DNA from 2 places in the Massilia sp. BHUDP2 genome. Region 2 is predicted to be linked to the other one. Evidence: predicted binding sites of a transcription regulator. Region 2 holds the regulator's gene; the other holds the start of a gene.
The links. Region 2 encodes FliA, which starts transcription of late flagellar genes. Its sites were predicted from a motif close to CTAAAGTTTNNNNNNNNNNNGCCGNTA; they were not measured.
Positions count from the first base shown of each region.

Region 1: the regulator FliA is predicted to act here: its motif matches at 2,804-2,830, upstream of ACK6C6_RS16270 (flagellar protein FliT).

Region 1 covers NZ_JBJUVW010000002.1:1,263,019-1,269,126, forward strand. Annotated here, with positions in the region: gene ACK6C6_RS16265 (M1 family metallopeptidase) at 1-2,609, opposite strand, end outside; gene ACK6C6_RS16270 (flagellar protein FliT) at 2,882-3,163, shown strand; gene ACK6C6_RS16275 (HDOD domain-containing protein) at 3,215-4,165, opposite strand; gene ACK6C6_RS16280 (hypothetical protein) at 4,522-5,514, opposite strand; gene fumC (class II fumarate hydratase) at 5,623-6,108, shown strand, end outside.
Region 2 covers NZ_JBJUVW010000001.1:869,401-875,508, reverse strand. Annotated here, with positions in the region: gene ACK6C6_RS03840 (M35 family metallo-endopeptidase) at 1-196, shown strand, start outside; gene ACK6C6_RS03835 (hypothetical protein) at 347-841, opposite strand; gene motD (flagellar motor protein MotD) at 903-1,652, opposite strand; gene ACK6C6_RS03825 (flagellar motor protein) at 1,660-2,403, opposite strand; gene ACK6C6_RS03820 (RNA polymerase sigma factor FliA) at 2,385-3,122, opposite strand; gene ACK6C6_RS03815 (MinD/ParA family protein) at 3,157-3,954, opposite strand; gene flhF (flagellar biosynthesis protein FlhF) at 3,947-5,389, opposite strand; gene ACK6C6_RS03805 (hypothetical protein) at 5,750-5,986, shown strand; gene ACK6C6_RS03800 (MraY family glycosyltransferase) at 6,023-6,108, opposite strand, start outside.

The sequences.
Region 1 (6,108 bases), on a different contig from region 2:
GGTAACAGGCGCGCTTTCTGGTCGGCGCGGATGCGCACGCCGTTGCCGACGCGTTCGGCTTCGACAACGCCGTCCGGACCGAAGTTCTTGCGCATGTACGCTTCCATCATCTCCGCATGCGCCGGATTGCTGGAGGAAGCGACGATGCTGGCGAACAGGCTGTTGCGGCCCAGCGCTTCCATGTTGGCCAGCAGCGCGTCGCGGTTGGCGATGGCGAACTTCCAGGTCTGGTCGAGGTGCTCGCCGGCGACCCCGCCGATCATATAGGGCACCAGGTCCGGCGGGGTGTGCGGCGACAGGAGCGACTGCAGGGTACGCGCGGCCAGCTGCGGGTCCTGGGCGCTGGTGAGGGCGCGGCCAAAACGGTTGCGCTCTTCGCTGGTGGGGGCGTTCGCGGCGCGCGCGGCAAGAAGCTCGTAGGTGGCCTTGTCCGCATAGCGGCCGGCGGTGCCGGTGACGAAGTCGATCATCGAGGGCGGCACCGAGGACGGGGCCTGCACATAGCGTGCAAACCTGGCCTTGCCCTCGTCGATGGCCTGGCGGTCGCCGGCCCGCGCCAGCGCGGTGGCCAGCATGCCGCGCAGCTGGGCGTCCTCGGCGGTCTCCCCCGGCTTTTCTTCCCAGCCCAGCTTGTCGAACTTCGGGCGCGCGAAATCGACCAGGAAGCGGCGGATCAGGGCCTGTTCCGGCTCGCCGCGCGCCAGCGAGTCGAGCGTGCGCAGGTTCGACAGGATCGCATCCCAGACCGCCACGCGCGGCTCGTCCCCGTACTTGCGCACCAGGTCCAGGTAGGCCTCCAGGCCCATGCGGCCGTTCGAGGCAAAGCTCCAGGTATCCGACAGCAGCTTCAGGCGCGTGCTGTCCGGCAGGCGCGGCGCCTGCTCGGCCAGGGCGTGGAAGCTGGCCGGGTCGTACTGCACGCGGAAGTAGCCGACGCTGTGCGGGTCGACCACCAGGGTGCCGTCGCAGCTGCCCTGGTTGATGGTCGTGCTGGGGCCGGACAGCAGCGTGGTCCAGGCCTTGCCGTTGACGGTGCCGACCTGCAAGGGCACGTTCCACAGGCGTTTTTCACGGGGCGGCTCGTCGAGGCGGTACTGTTCCTGCGACAGCGTCACCTTGCGCCTGCCCTCCTCGCAGGCCTGCTCGACCCGGATCAAGGGGAAGCCCGGCTGCAGGGTCCAGTCCGAGGCCAGCTTCCCGACCGGCTTGCCGGAGGCCTTTTCCAGCGCGGCCCACAAGTCGCTCGATGTCGTATTCGAATACTGGTGCTTCGCCATGTAGGCGCGCATGCCCTTGCGGAAGGCCGATTCGCCCAGGTAGGCTTCCAGCATGCGCAGGAAAGCCTCGCCCTTCAGGTAGGTGATGGCATCAAAAGCCGCCGCGGCCTGCTCCTCGGTCTCGATCGGGGTCTGGATCGGGTGCGTGGTCTTGCGCGCGTCCAGGTTCATCACGTATTCGCGCTCGGCCATGCCTTCCAGGTAGGGGCGCCATTCGGGATGGAAGTGGTGGGTGGCCTTGGTCGCCATCCACGAGGCGAAGCCTTCGTTGAGCCACAGATTGTCCCACCAGGCCATCGTCACCAGGTTGCCGAACCACTGGTGCGCCAGCTCGTGGGCATTGATGTTGAAGGTGAACTTCTTGACCTTCTCGGGGCTTCTCTTCGGGTCGTACAGCAGGGTCGGCTCGTTGTAGACGACCGCACCCCAGTTTTCCATGGCGCCGTTGAAACCGCCCGGGATCGCGATCTGGTCCAGCTTGGGCAGCGGGTACGGGATGCCGAAGTAGTTGTTGAAGTAGCGCAGCAGGTCGCGCGTGGCCCCCAGGGCGAAGGTGGCCGAGCCGAGCTTGCCTTCGGTCGTCACGATGCCGATGTCGACGCCATCCTGCTTGCTTGATAAGCGCTCGAGCTCGCCGGCCACCAGCACCACCAGGTAGCTCGGCATCTTCGGGGTGTTGCCGAAGCTGATGCGCTGCATCCCGCCGCCGAGGTCTTCGCGCTTGTCGATCGGGGTGGTGGAGTAGGCCTTGAAGTTGCCCGGCACGTCGACGGTGAGCTTGAAGCGGGCGCGGAAGGCCGGCTCGTCCCAGGTCGGGAGCATGCGCCGGGCGTCGGTCGGCGCCATGGTGGTGGCGATCAGCTTCTTGTCCTGGCCGCCCGCCTTGTAGTTCACGTAGAACAGGCCGCGCCCTTCGCGGTTGATCTGGCCGCGGAAGGCCAGCGCCAGCGCGTACTTGCCCGGCACCAGCGGCTGGGACAGCTCGAAGCGCAGGGTCTGCTGCTTCTTGTCGAGGATGGGGTCGAGTTTCAATGTGCCGATGTGCTTGCCCGTCAGGCTGGCCGAATCGATCTGCATGTTGTCGGCGTTCAGCATGATGGTCGAGGTCGGCTTCAGGACGTCGATCTCGACCGTCTGGGTGCCGCGGAAGCTGTTGGCGGCGACGTCCGGCACGATGTGGGCGTCGTACTGCAGCGGCACCACGTCCTTCGGCAGCTTGCCCGGCGTTGCCGCGAAAGAAAACGGCGCCTCGGCCTGCGCCGTGGCGGCACCCAGGGCCAACGCAAGCGCGGCCGTGGCTTTGCGAGCCCGGGCGACTGGCATGTCTCTCATAAGTCTCTCTCTCGAATCTGTTTTTATTTGACGGTTCCTGCGCGCGCTGGCGCAAGAACCCAGCACGCACTGTAGGAAAGCCGGGCGCCGCCTGCGCCCGGATTGCGACAGACTGCAAAAAACGGGGCCAGACTGCTAAAACCGGGGAATGGCGGAGGCATTCGAAAAAAATCCGAAATTTCTTTCGAATTACCCTAAAGTTCCCGAAAGCCGATCCGTAAATGCCTTAGATACCCGGCAATCCGGCCGGCGTTCATTGCCTTGGTGCCAACATGACCTCGAACGACGTCCTCTCGATGTATGAAAACCTCGCTGGCCTCAGCAGCCAGATGAAGGGCGCCGCCGAGGCTGGCGACTGGACCGGTTTCGACAAGCTGAACGTGCAGGCGGCGGTGGCCGCTGGGGCCGCGATCGGCGGCGTGCCGGCACTGGAAGGCGCCAAGCGCCAGCGCAAGATCGACCTGCTCAAGCAGCTGATGGCCAACGACCGCGCGATTCGCGACGTGACCGAACCCTGGATGGGGCAGCTGGACCGCGCGATGTGCGCGCACTGAACAGCACGAATTGACGATCGAAGGCACCTGCGGGTGCCTTTTGTTTTTTGGCTACGATTCCAGCTTGCTCAGCTTGCCCAGGCAGCGGCGCTGGTAACTGTTGAGCCCCTCCGTGACGAGCGCATCGTCCTCGGCCAGCTTCCCGGCATCGATCAAGAGCCGCAGCTTGGCGATGTGATCCCCCTGCGCCAGCGCCTGCGCCAGGTTCGGGCCATCCGCTTCGCCGGCCCGGGCGATTGCCTCGGCCACCGTATCCGGGAAATCCCAATGCCTGGCGATGACCGCCGACAGCTGCCGGCTGCGCGCCAGCAGTTCCACCCCGAACGCGCTTGATGCCGGCACCTTGCCGTTCTGGCAGATGCGGTCGCTAAGGCGGAACGCGACGATCAGCCCGACGTCCTGCATCAGCCCCGCCAGGCAGGATTCGAAGATGTCGGCCGCCACCGCCGAAGCCATCAGGCTCGCCGCCACCGCGCATTTTTCGGAATGGTTCCATACCAGCGGCGCCGCACGGCGGGCAAAGCCCGCCTCGTGCAGCCTGATGAGGGGCCGGAAGGCGACCCGCGCCAGCAGCATGCGCAAGCCGTTCTGCCCGAGCAGCATGATGGCGGCGTCCAGGGTCTTGATCGGGGTGACGGGACGGTAGTAGGCGCTGTTGGCCTCGCGCAGCACTTCGGCCACCAGCACCACGTCTTCGGCCACCTGGGCGGCCAGCTCGCCCGTGCTGACGCTCTCGTCGCGCAGGCTGCGCAGCAGCTTGGGGATCAGTTCCGGGACCCGCGGCACCAGCTCGGCCGCGATGGCCGGGTTCTGCGCCAGCGTGCGCACCTGCTCCAGGATCAGGCGCTCGGTCTCGGGCGGCGCGTCGAACCTTGCCGGGCCAGCCAGCCAGAGGTAATACAGGGCGTCGGTCGCGACATGGTCCGTGCCGCCGCCCGGTTCCTCGGGCGTGGCCGCCTGGGGTTCCGCGCCGCTCAGTAAACGATTGATCCAGTTCTTCATAGTCCGCCAGGGTCTGTGCCGCAGGTGGGATTGTAGCCCAAGGGCCCACCATGCAAAACGCATGAACCTCGAATGGACGTCCTGAAGAGACAAAAGCGCCCGCAGGCGCTTTGAGATGTGCCCGAACAGAAGGCTCGGCCACGGAATCGGGGAGAGCGATCACCAGGTATCTCCTGGCGTCGCCTCTTGCCGGTTGCATCCGGCGTTCGCTGCCTCAGTTGACACGCGAACCGCTTCCGGACACAGGCGTTTCTTCAACGTCTGCCTGCTTTCCGCGCCACGCTATCGGTGGTGGCTGCGCCAGGCCGCTGTGCCGTTCGTGATCTCTCGACCACGGAATGAGTATAGCAAAAATTTTAAGCTTGTGTAGACGAGTTGTGCGCGGCTTCGTCCAGGATCGGTTCGCGCGTCGAGGCAGGCAGGGGCTTGCGTCCCAGCCGCGCCTTGATGCGCGCGCCCAGGCCGACGCGCGGCCCTTCCGCGCGCCCTGCCGCCCGTCTGGCGCGCAGGACAAACACCAGCCCCGCCAGCAGCGCCAGCACGCCGGCGCCCGCCAGCAGCCAGGGCGAGCCCTCTTCCGCCGGCGGCTCCGGCTTTTTCTTCTTCAGCCGGTGCACCTGCTGCTGCGGCGCCACCGGCGTTTGCAGGCTTGAAGCCGGCGCGGCGCCCGCCGCCACCTGCAGCAGCTTCACCTTGTCCTCGAGCTGGCCCAGCTGATCGCGCAACATCGCATTCTTCGCCCCCAGCACGACGCAGGCGTCCACCTGTGCCCTGGGCTGCGGGGCGCAGGCGCCGCCCGCCGGGGCCGGTTCAGGCGTCAAGCGCGCCGGCCTGGCCGGCTCCGGCGGCACGACGACCGGCTTCGGCTTGATGGGCGCGGGCTTTGGCCTGGCCGGAGCGGGCTTCGGCACCGCCTCCAGCGGCGGCGCGGGCTGCGCCGCTTTGGCAGGGATGGGAGGCGCCACCACCGGAACCGGAGGCGGCGCCGGATTCGGATCCGGCGAGAGCCACAGGGTTGCCAGCCGCACGCTGCGCTGTGCGCCGTCGGCCAGCTCCAGGTACAGGTGCAGGTGTTCCGATTCCACCTTGCCGAGCGAGGTGAGATGCAGGAACTGGCGCCCGTCGCGCCGCATCACCGAGATCCGGAGCGTGGACAGCACCGCCGGCAGGCCGATATTGGCGCCGCGGTAGACGTCCGGATGCGCCAGGCGCACCTGGACCGGGTTGGCGGCGTCTTCCAGCATGGTGAGCTCGATGTCGGCCACCAGCGGCTGGCCGAGGAAGGAGCTCACCCGCGGTTCGCCGAGCTCGGCCGCCTGGGCAGCGCCGGCCAGCAGCGCGCAAGTCAATATCAGTGGAAGGCGGCAAGCCATAGGATGGAAGTAGTAGAGCCTGAGCGTAGTTAACGGACAATCGGCTAAACTCTTTAATCACAACCCTTCACCCACAGGACAGCCATGGAAAACAGGATTGAGAAGGACAGTTTCGGCCCGATCGAGGTCCCCGCGGACCGCCTCTGGGGCGCCCAGACCCAGCGTTCGCTCCACCATTTCCACATCTCGACCGAGAGATTAGCACCGGAACTGGTCGCCGCCCTGGCCCAGGTCAAGCGCGCCGCCGCCGCGGTGAACCGCTCGCTCGGCAAGCTCCCGGCCGACAAGGCCGAGGCCATCATCCGCGCCGCCGACGAGGTCCTCGAAGGACGCCACCCGCAGGAATTCCCGCTGGCGGTCTGGCAGACCGGCTCCGGCACCCAGAGCAACATGAACATGAACGAGGTGCTGGCCAACCGCGGTTCCGAGCTGATGGGCGGCGAGCGCGGCGAGAAGCGCCTGCTGCACCCGAACGACCACGTCAACATGGGCCAGTCCTCGAACGACATCTTCCCCACCGCCATGCACGTGGCGGCGGCCATTGCCGTCGCCCAGAACCTGCTGCCGGCA
Region 2 (6,108 bases):
GCCGATGACCGGCACCGATTCGAAGGGCGGCACCCTGGTGCACGAGATGAGCCACTTCAACGTGGTGGCCGGCACCGATGACCACGTGTACGGCCAGTCGGGCGCGGCCAACCTGGCCATCACCAACCCGGACCTGGCGGTGCAGAACGCCGACTCGCACGAATACTTCGGCGAGAACACCCCGGCGCTGAACTGAGTGGGACGTAGGTGGGCGGGTCTTCCCGCCCACGCGGTGATAGTTGGAGGTTGAAGGACTTAGTGCGATGATCTCGCAGCTGGTTGACCGCGTGGGCGGCAAAGCCGCCCACCCTACAAAAGCGGAAAGGGCCGGTATTGCCGCCCCTTCTCATTTACTGAAGCTGAATTTCACCGGCGCCGCCGGGCTGTGTCGTACCGCGTCGAGCTGCGTGACATCCGCCAGCCACGGCCCGTCGTAACGGATCTCGTAGCCCTGCTTCCCTTTCCTGAAAGCGTAGGACGGCGTGATGTCGATGGTGTTCATGTGCATGCTGTGCGGCGCCACCTCCTGCCAGTAGCTGGCCGTGAGCGCGCCGCGCTTGACCATCATGCCGGTGTAGTCGACCGGCTTGCCCTTGGCGTCGCGCAGCTCGAAGCGGCGGCCGGTGATCTCGTCGCCGGCGGCGATTTCGCGCGGGATGTAGATCGCGGTGTCGCCGCGGTTCTCGACCAGCAGGCGCACCCGTACCCTGCCATCGCCGGTTTCGACCTCGAGCTGGTGGCGCACCTGCTCTTCCTTCTCCTGGGCGCCGACGACGCCGGCCGCGCTCACCAGGGCTCCTAGGACCAGCAGGGTCGGCGGCAAAAAGCGTGTGACATGCATTCTTTCTCCTTGAAATATTATTTCAAAAGAACTGCAGAAACGAACTTTTATTTCATGCCTACTATACACCCGCCGGCAGCGGTTCCGGTACCGACGCCAGGATCATCACCGCCACGCGCCGGTTGCGCGCCTGGTTGGCGGGCGTGTCGTTCGGCGCCACCGGGCGCGTCGCGCCATGGCCGATGGCCGACAGGCGCACATCCTGCACGCCGCTCTCGATGAACAGGCGTACCACGCTGGCCGCGCGCACCGCCGACAGTTCCCAGTTGGAGGCGAAGCGCTCGTTGGTGATCGGCAGGTTGTCGGTATGGCCCTCGACCTCGATGCGCTGCGGCGCATCCTTGAGCAGGCCCGCCACCGCGCCCAGCATCTCGCGCGCCTCGTTCTGCAGGGTCGCCTCTCCTTGCGCGAACAGCACGCTCGCATTGAGTTCGATGCCGATGCCGCGCGCGTTCTGCGTCACCCGCACCTGGCCTGACTTCACCAGCGGCATCAGGGTGGCGGTGAGGTCCTTCGCCAGGATTTCCATGCGCTCGCGCTCGCGCCGCGCGGCCTCAACGCGCTTGCGGTTGACGATGTGCGACAGCGGCAGCACCGGCTCGACACTGGTATGCGCCTGCGGCGCCACGCTGCGTCCGCCGAAGGCGTCGCCCAGGGCTTCGGACAGCACCGCGTATTTTCCCTCGTTGACGATCGAGATCGCGTACATCACGACGAAGAAGGCGAACAGCAGCGTGATGAAATCGGCGTAGGAGATCAGCCAGCGCTCGTGGTTTTCCTGGGCCCCATCGTCGTAGCGTTTGCGCGCCATGATCCGGTTAGTGGCGCGTCAGCAGGCTCGCCACCCGTTCGTCGACCACGCGGGTGTGGTCGCCGGTGGCGAGGTCGTGGAAGACTTCGGCGAGGATCTCGTATTGCGCCACCTTGTCGCTGACGATGGCCTTCAGCTTATTCCCGACCGGGTAGAAGAACAGATTGGCCAGCCCCACGCCGTACACGGTGGAGACGAAGGCCACCGCGATGCCGGAACCCAGGCGCGCCGGATCGGACAGGTTTTCCATCACGTGGATCAGGCCCAGCACCGCGCCCAGGATGCCGATGGTGGGCGCATAGCCGGCGGCCGATTCCCAGATGCGCGCCGCCTGACGCTGCGAGAATTCGTAGGCGTTGATCTCGTTCTCGAGCAGGCTGCGGATCTTCTCGGGCTGGATGCCGTCGACCACCAGGCGCAGGCCCTTCTGGATAATTTTATCCTTGGTGCCCATGTACTGCTCGAGCGAGAGCAGGCCGTCGCGCCGCGCGGAGAGGCTCCACAGCGCGATCTCGCGCGACAGCAGCTCACGGTTCGATTTGGGCGGGAAAAACACCCAGCGCAGCATGCGCAGGCCCAGCATGAAGCTGCGCCGCTCGCTCTGCAGCAGGGTGGCGCCGAAGGTGCCGATCACCACGATGGCGAAGGCGGACGGATGGATCAGCGACGCGAACTTGCCGCCGTCCAGCGTATGGCCGATGAAGATGCCCGCGATCGCGAGCACCAGGCCGGCTACGCTGGCCCAGTCCACAATTGCTCCCGCAGCGCCGCGCGCAGGCGCGACACGGCCTGGGTGTGCAGCTGCGACACCCGCGACTCGCTCACGCCCATGACGGCGCCGATTTCCTTCAGGTTGAGTTCTTCCTCGTAGTAGAGGCCCATCAGCATCTTCTCGCGCGGCGGCAAGGCGTCGATGGCGTCGATCACGGCCTGGCGGAAGCCCGTGTCTAACAGGCTGCGCAGCGGATCGCTGTCGTCCACCGCATAGCGGTCGAGGAAGCTGTCGCTGCCGCCGTCCTCGCCCTGGTCGTGGAAGTCTTCGTAGTAGAGCAGCTGGTGGCCGCCGCCGTCGCCCAGCATCTCCTGGTAGTCGGCAAGCGACATCTTGAGCGACTTGGCGATCTCGGATTCGCTGGCCGGACGGCCCAGGCGCTGCTGCAGCGCCTCCATCGCGGCCTCCACCTTGCGCATGTTCTGGCGCGTACTGCGCGGCATCCAGTCGCTGTTGCGCAGCTCGTCGAGCATGGCGCCGCGGATGCGCAGCACCGCATAGGTCTCGAACTGGGCGCCGTGGTTGTCTTCGTAGCGGTTGATCGCGTCGAGCAGGCCCATCATGCCGGCCTGCACCAGGTCATCGACTTCCACCGAAGGCGGCAGCTTGGCCTTCATGTGGTGGGCAAGACGCTTCACCAACGGCATGTGCTCCGTCAGCAAATGGTTCTTGTCCGCTTTCCCTTTGACCGTGTACATGCGTTCTGCTTTTCTCTTCCGCTATCTTTGTTCTTCATCCCCTGCCCATGCCAGGCATCGCGTGCAACGCGAACTTGCCTGCCAGGCGACGGAAGGCGACCGAGGCCCCCGCCAGCGGGAAGGCATCGACCACCGCCCGGCCCAGGCGCGCGGCCCGGTGCAGGTACTCGTCGGCCGGCACCGAACCCATCGAGCGCAGGTTGACCGCCAGGTAGCGTGTTGCCGCAGCTGACATATTATCGTATACCACCTTGGCCTCCGCCTCTGTCGCGCCGGTCACCAGGATGCCGAAGGGGCGGCGGCCCAGCTGCTGCGCCAGGCGCTTGATCAGCGCATAGGCATTCGTGATCGAGGCGGCGGAGGTACCGACCTGCACCACGATCTCGGAGCTCGCCATCAGCGGCAGCGGGAATTCGCCGTCCGGCCCCAGTTCGCCGTCGACCATCACGATGCCGGCCTGCCCCACCAGCACGTCGAAGGTCTTGGCCAGGCGGCGCGCGTCGTTGCTGCCGTGCGGACGGCCGAGCGATGCCACCGAAAAGCCCTGCGGCACCGCGTGCAGCACCTGGTTCAGGCCATACTCCTGGCGCGCCACGGCGGCCAGGTTGGCGGCCCGGTTCAAGCCCAGGCGGCGCGCCACACCGTAGTCGCGTTCGCAGGCGTCGACGATCAGGACCTCGTTCCCCAGCTGGGCCAGCGAGGCACCCAGGTTGACCAGCATGGCGCCCTTGTCGTCTTCAGGCGTGGCGGAGAGAAAAGTGACGATGCGCGGGCGCGGGCCCTGCAGCATCCGGCGCAGGCCTTCGGCCTGGTCGAAATCGAAACTAGCCAAGGTGCACCTCGCGCAGGCTGCGATCGTTGCCGGCAGCGGCCATCATCAGCGGCAGGTCGGCATCACCGAACTGGGCTTGAGCATGACGGTTGTTGCGGAAGGCGCGGTCGACCAGCATGGCACGGTCGGCCAGGTGCAGGTCTTCCGGCACGCGCTGGCCGTTGGAGATGTAGTGCAGGTTGAGCTTCTGGCGGATCACGACGTCGAGCACGTTGCCGATCGAGGCGGCTTCGTCCAGCTTGGTCATGATGCAGCCAGCCAGGCCCGAACCCTGGTAGGCGCGCACCACTTCGTTCAGGGTCTCGCCGGTCGAGGTCGCGTTCAGGCACAGCAGGCGCTTCACGTCGGTGCCGGATTCGGAGAGCATGGCCACCTGTTCCGTCACCATCTGGTCGCGCTGCGACATGCCGATGGTGTCGATCAGGACGGTGTGCTTGTTCTTGAGTTCTTTCAGGGCGATGCGCAGGTCGGCCTCGTCCTTTACCGAGTGCACCATCACGCCGAGGATCTTGCCGTAGATGCGCAGCTGCTCGTGGCCGCCGATACGGTAGGCGTCGGTGGTGATCAGGGCCAGCTTGTCCGGGCCGTGGCGCATCACGCAGCGCGCCGCCAGCTTGGCGGTGGTGGTGGTTTTGCCGACGCCGGTCGGGCCGACCAGGGCGAACACGCCGCCGCGGTTTAGCAGATCGTCTTCGTTGGCGATGGTGGTGAGATTACGGGCCAGGACGGTCTTGATCCAGCGCAGGGCGTCGGCCGCGTCCTTGGTCGCCGGCATCTTGTCGATCAGGTAGCGCGCCAGGGTGGCCGAGAAGCCCGCAGCCAGCATCTCGCGCAGCACGGCGGCCTTCTGCGGCTCGCGCTGTTGCGTCGCGTTCCAGGACAGTTCGGCCAGCTGGGTTTCCATCAGGCCGCGCATGGCGCGGATCTCGTTCATCATGCCGCTCATTTCAAGAGCGGCCGATTCCTTGGCCTGGGCGATGGCGGCGCTCATCATCTGGGTCATGGCGGCCATGTCGATGCCCGGCTCCGGGCTCGGGGCGCGGCGGTTGACGTAGGTCGGCGGGATGTCCGGTTCGATGGCGGGCGCGGCGCGGCGTTCCACATAAGCTTGGCCGGCGAACGGGTCCAGCTTCGGCGCGGCGGCGCGCGGCGCCGGCTGGCGTGGTTCCGGTGCGGCGGGCGCGAAGGCGGCCGGGGCGCGGCTGAATACCGGTTCGGGGTCGAAATCGTTGTCGAAGGCCTGGAAGCTCGGCGCCTGCGGTTCTTCGATGGATGGGGACGCCAGTGCGGCGACGTCGTCGTTGTCGAGCGCGAGGATCTCGACCACGCCGTCGACCGGGCGGTTGGAAAGGATGACCGCGTCAGGGCCGAGCGCCTCCCGCACCTTGCGCAAGGCGTCACGGGATGTAGCCGCTGTAAATTTCTTCACGTTCATCGTTTCTCTCCGCACTTCGTTCAGCTGTACTGTTCTAAGGTACGCGGGCGTAATGCCCGTCCATAGGCAACATTATTGGCGATGCCGTAAGGAAACCATCGGAGGAAAAGGAAGGGGAATCCAGTCTATTTCAATGGCCATGGCTGGCCCAGCACGAACAAGCATTGTGCGACCACTGATGACAATTATGCAATATCATACAAACCATCAATGTCTGGTATAAGTAGCGTGATTACAACGGCATGTCATTACGAACAATTTAGTTGGCAAAACTCAATTGTCTCAGATTGTAACTATGATGAATTTGAGGCATACTCAAATCGCACCGGGTTTCCGGAACAATAACGAAAGGCCCTACAGATGAAATTCAGGATACCGAAGCGTCAAGCCGGCATGTCTGGAGAAGCCTTTTTGATCTCCTGCTGCAAGACGCTCGACAGCAGTATCCCCGCCTTGAGGACGGCGTGCCTGATCGCAGGCGTCATCGCCGCAGGCCTGCGTTTGGGTCGTGTGGGAGATTTCCTGTTCGTCACAGGATTGTTGTTGCACTTCTCGATCTGGTTCGAGAACTGGTGGGTACAGCGGCGACGCCGCTGATACCGGCCGCCGCGGGCCGGTATCGCGGCGTGCGAATCAGGAAGACGAGGAAGCGTTGGCGCTGGCCGAGATGGCATCGGCGCTGGCACGACCGGCAACACCCCAGCGGCCACGCACGAGAC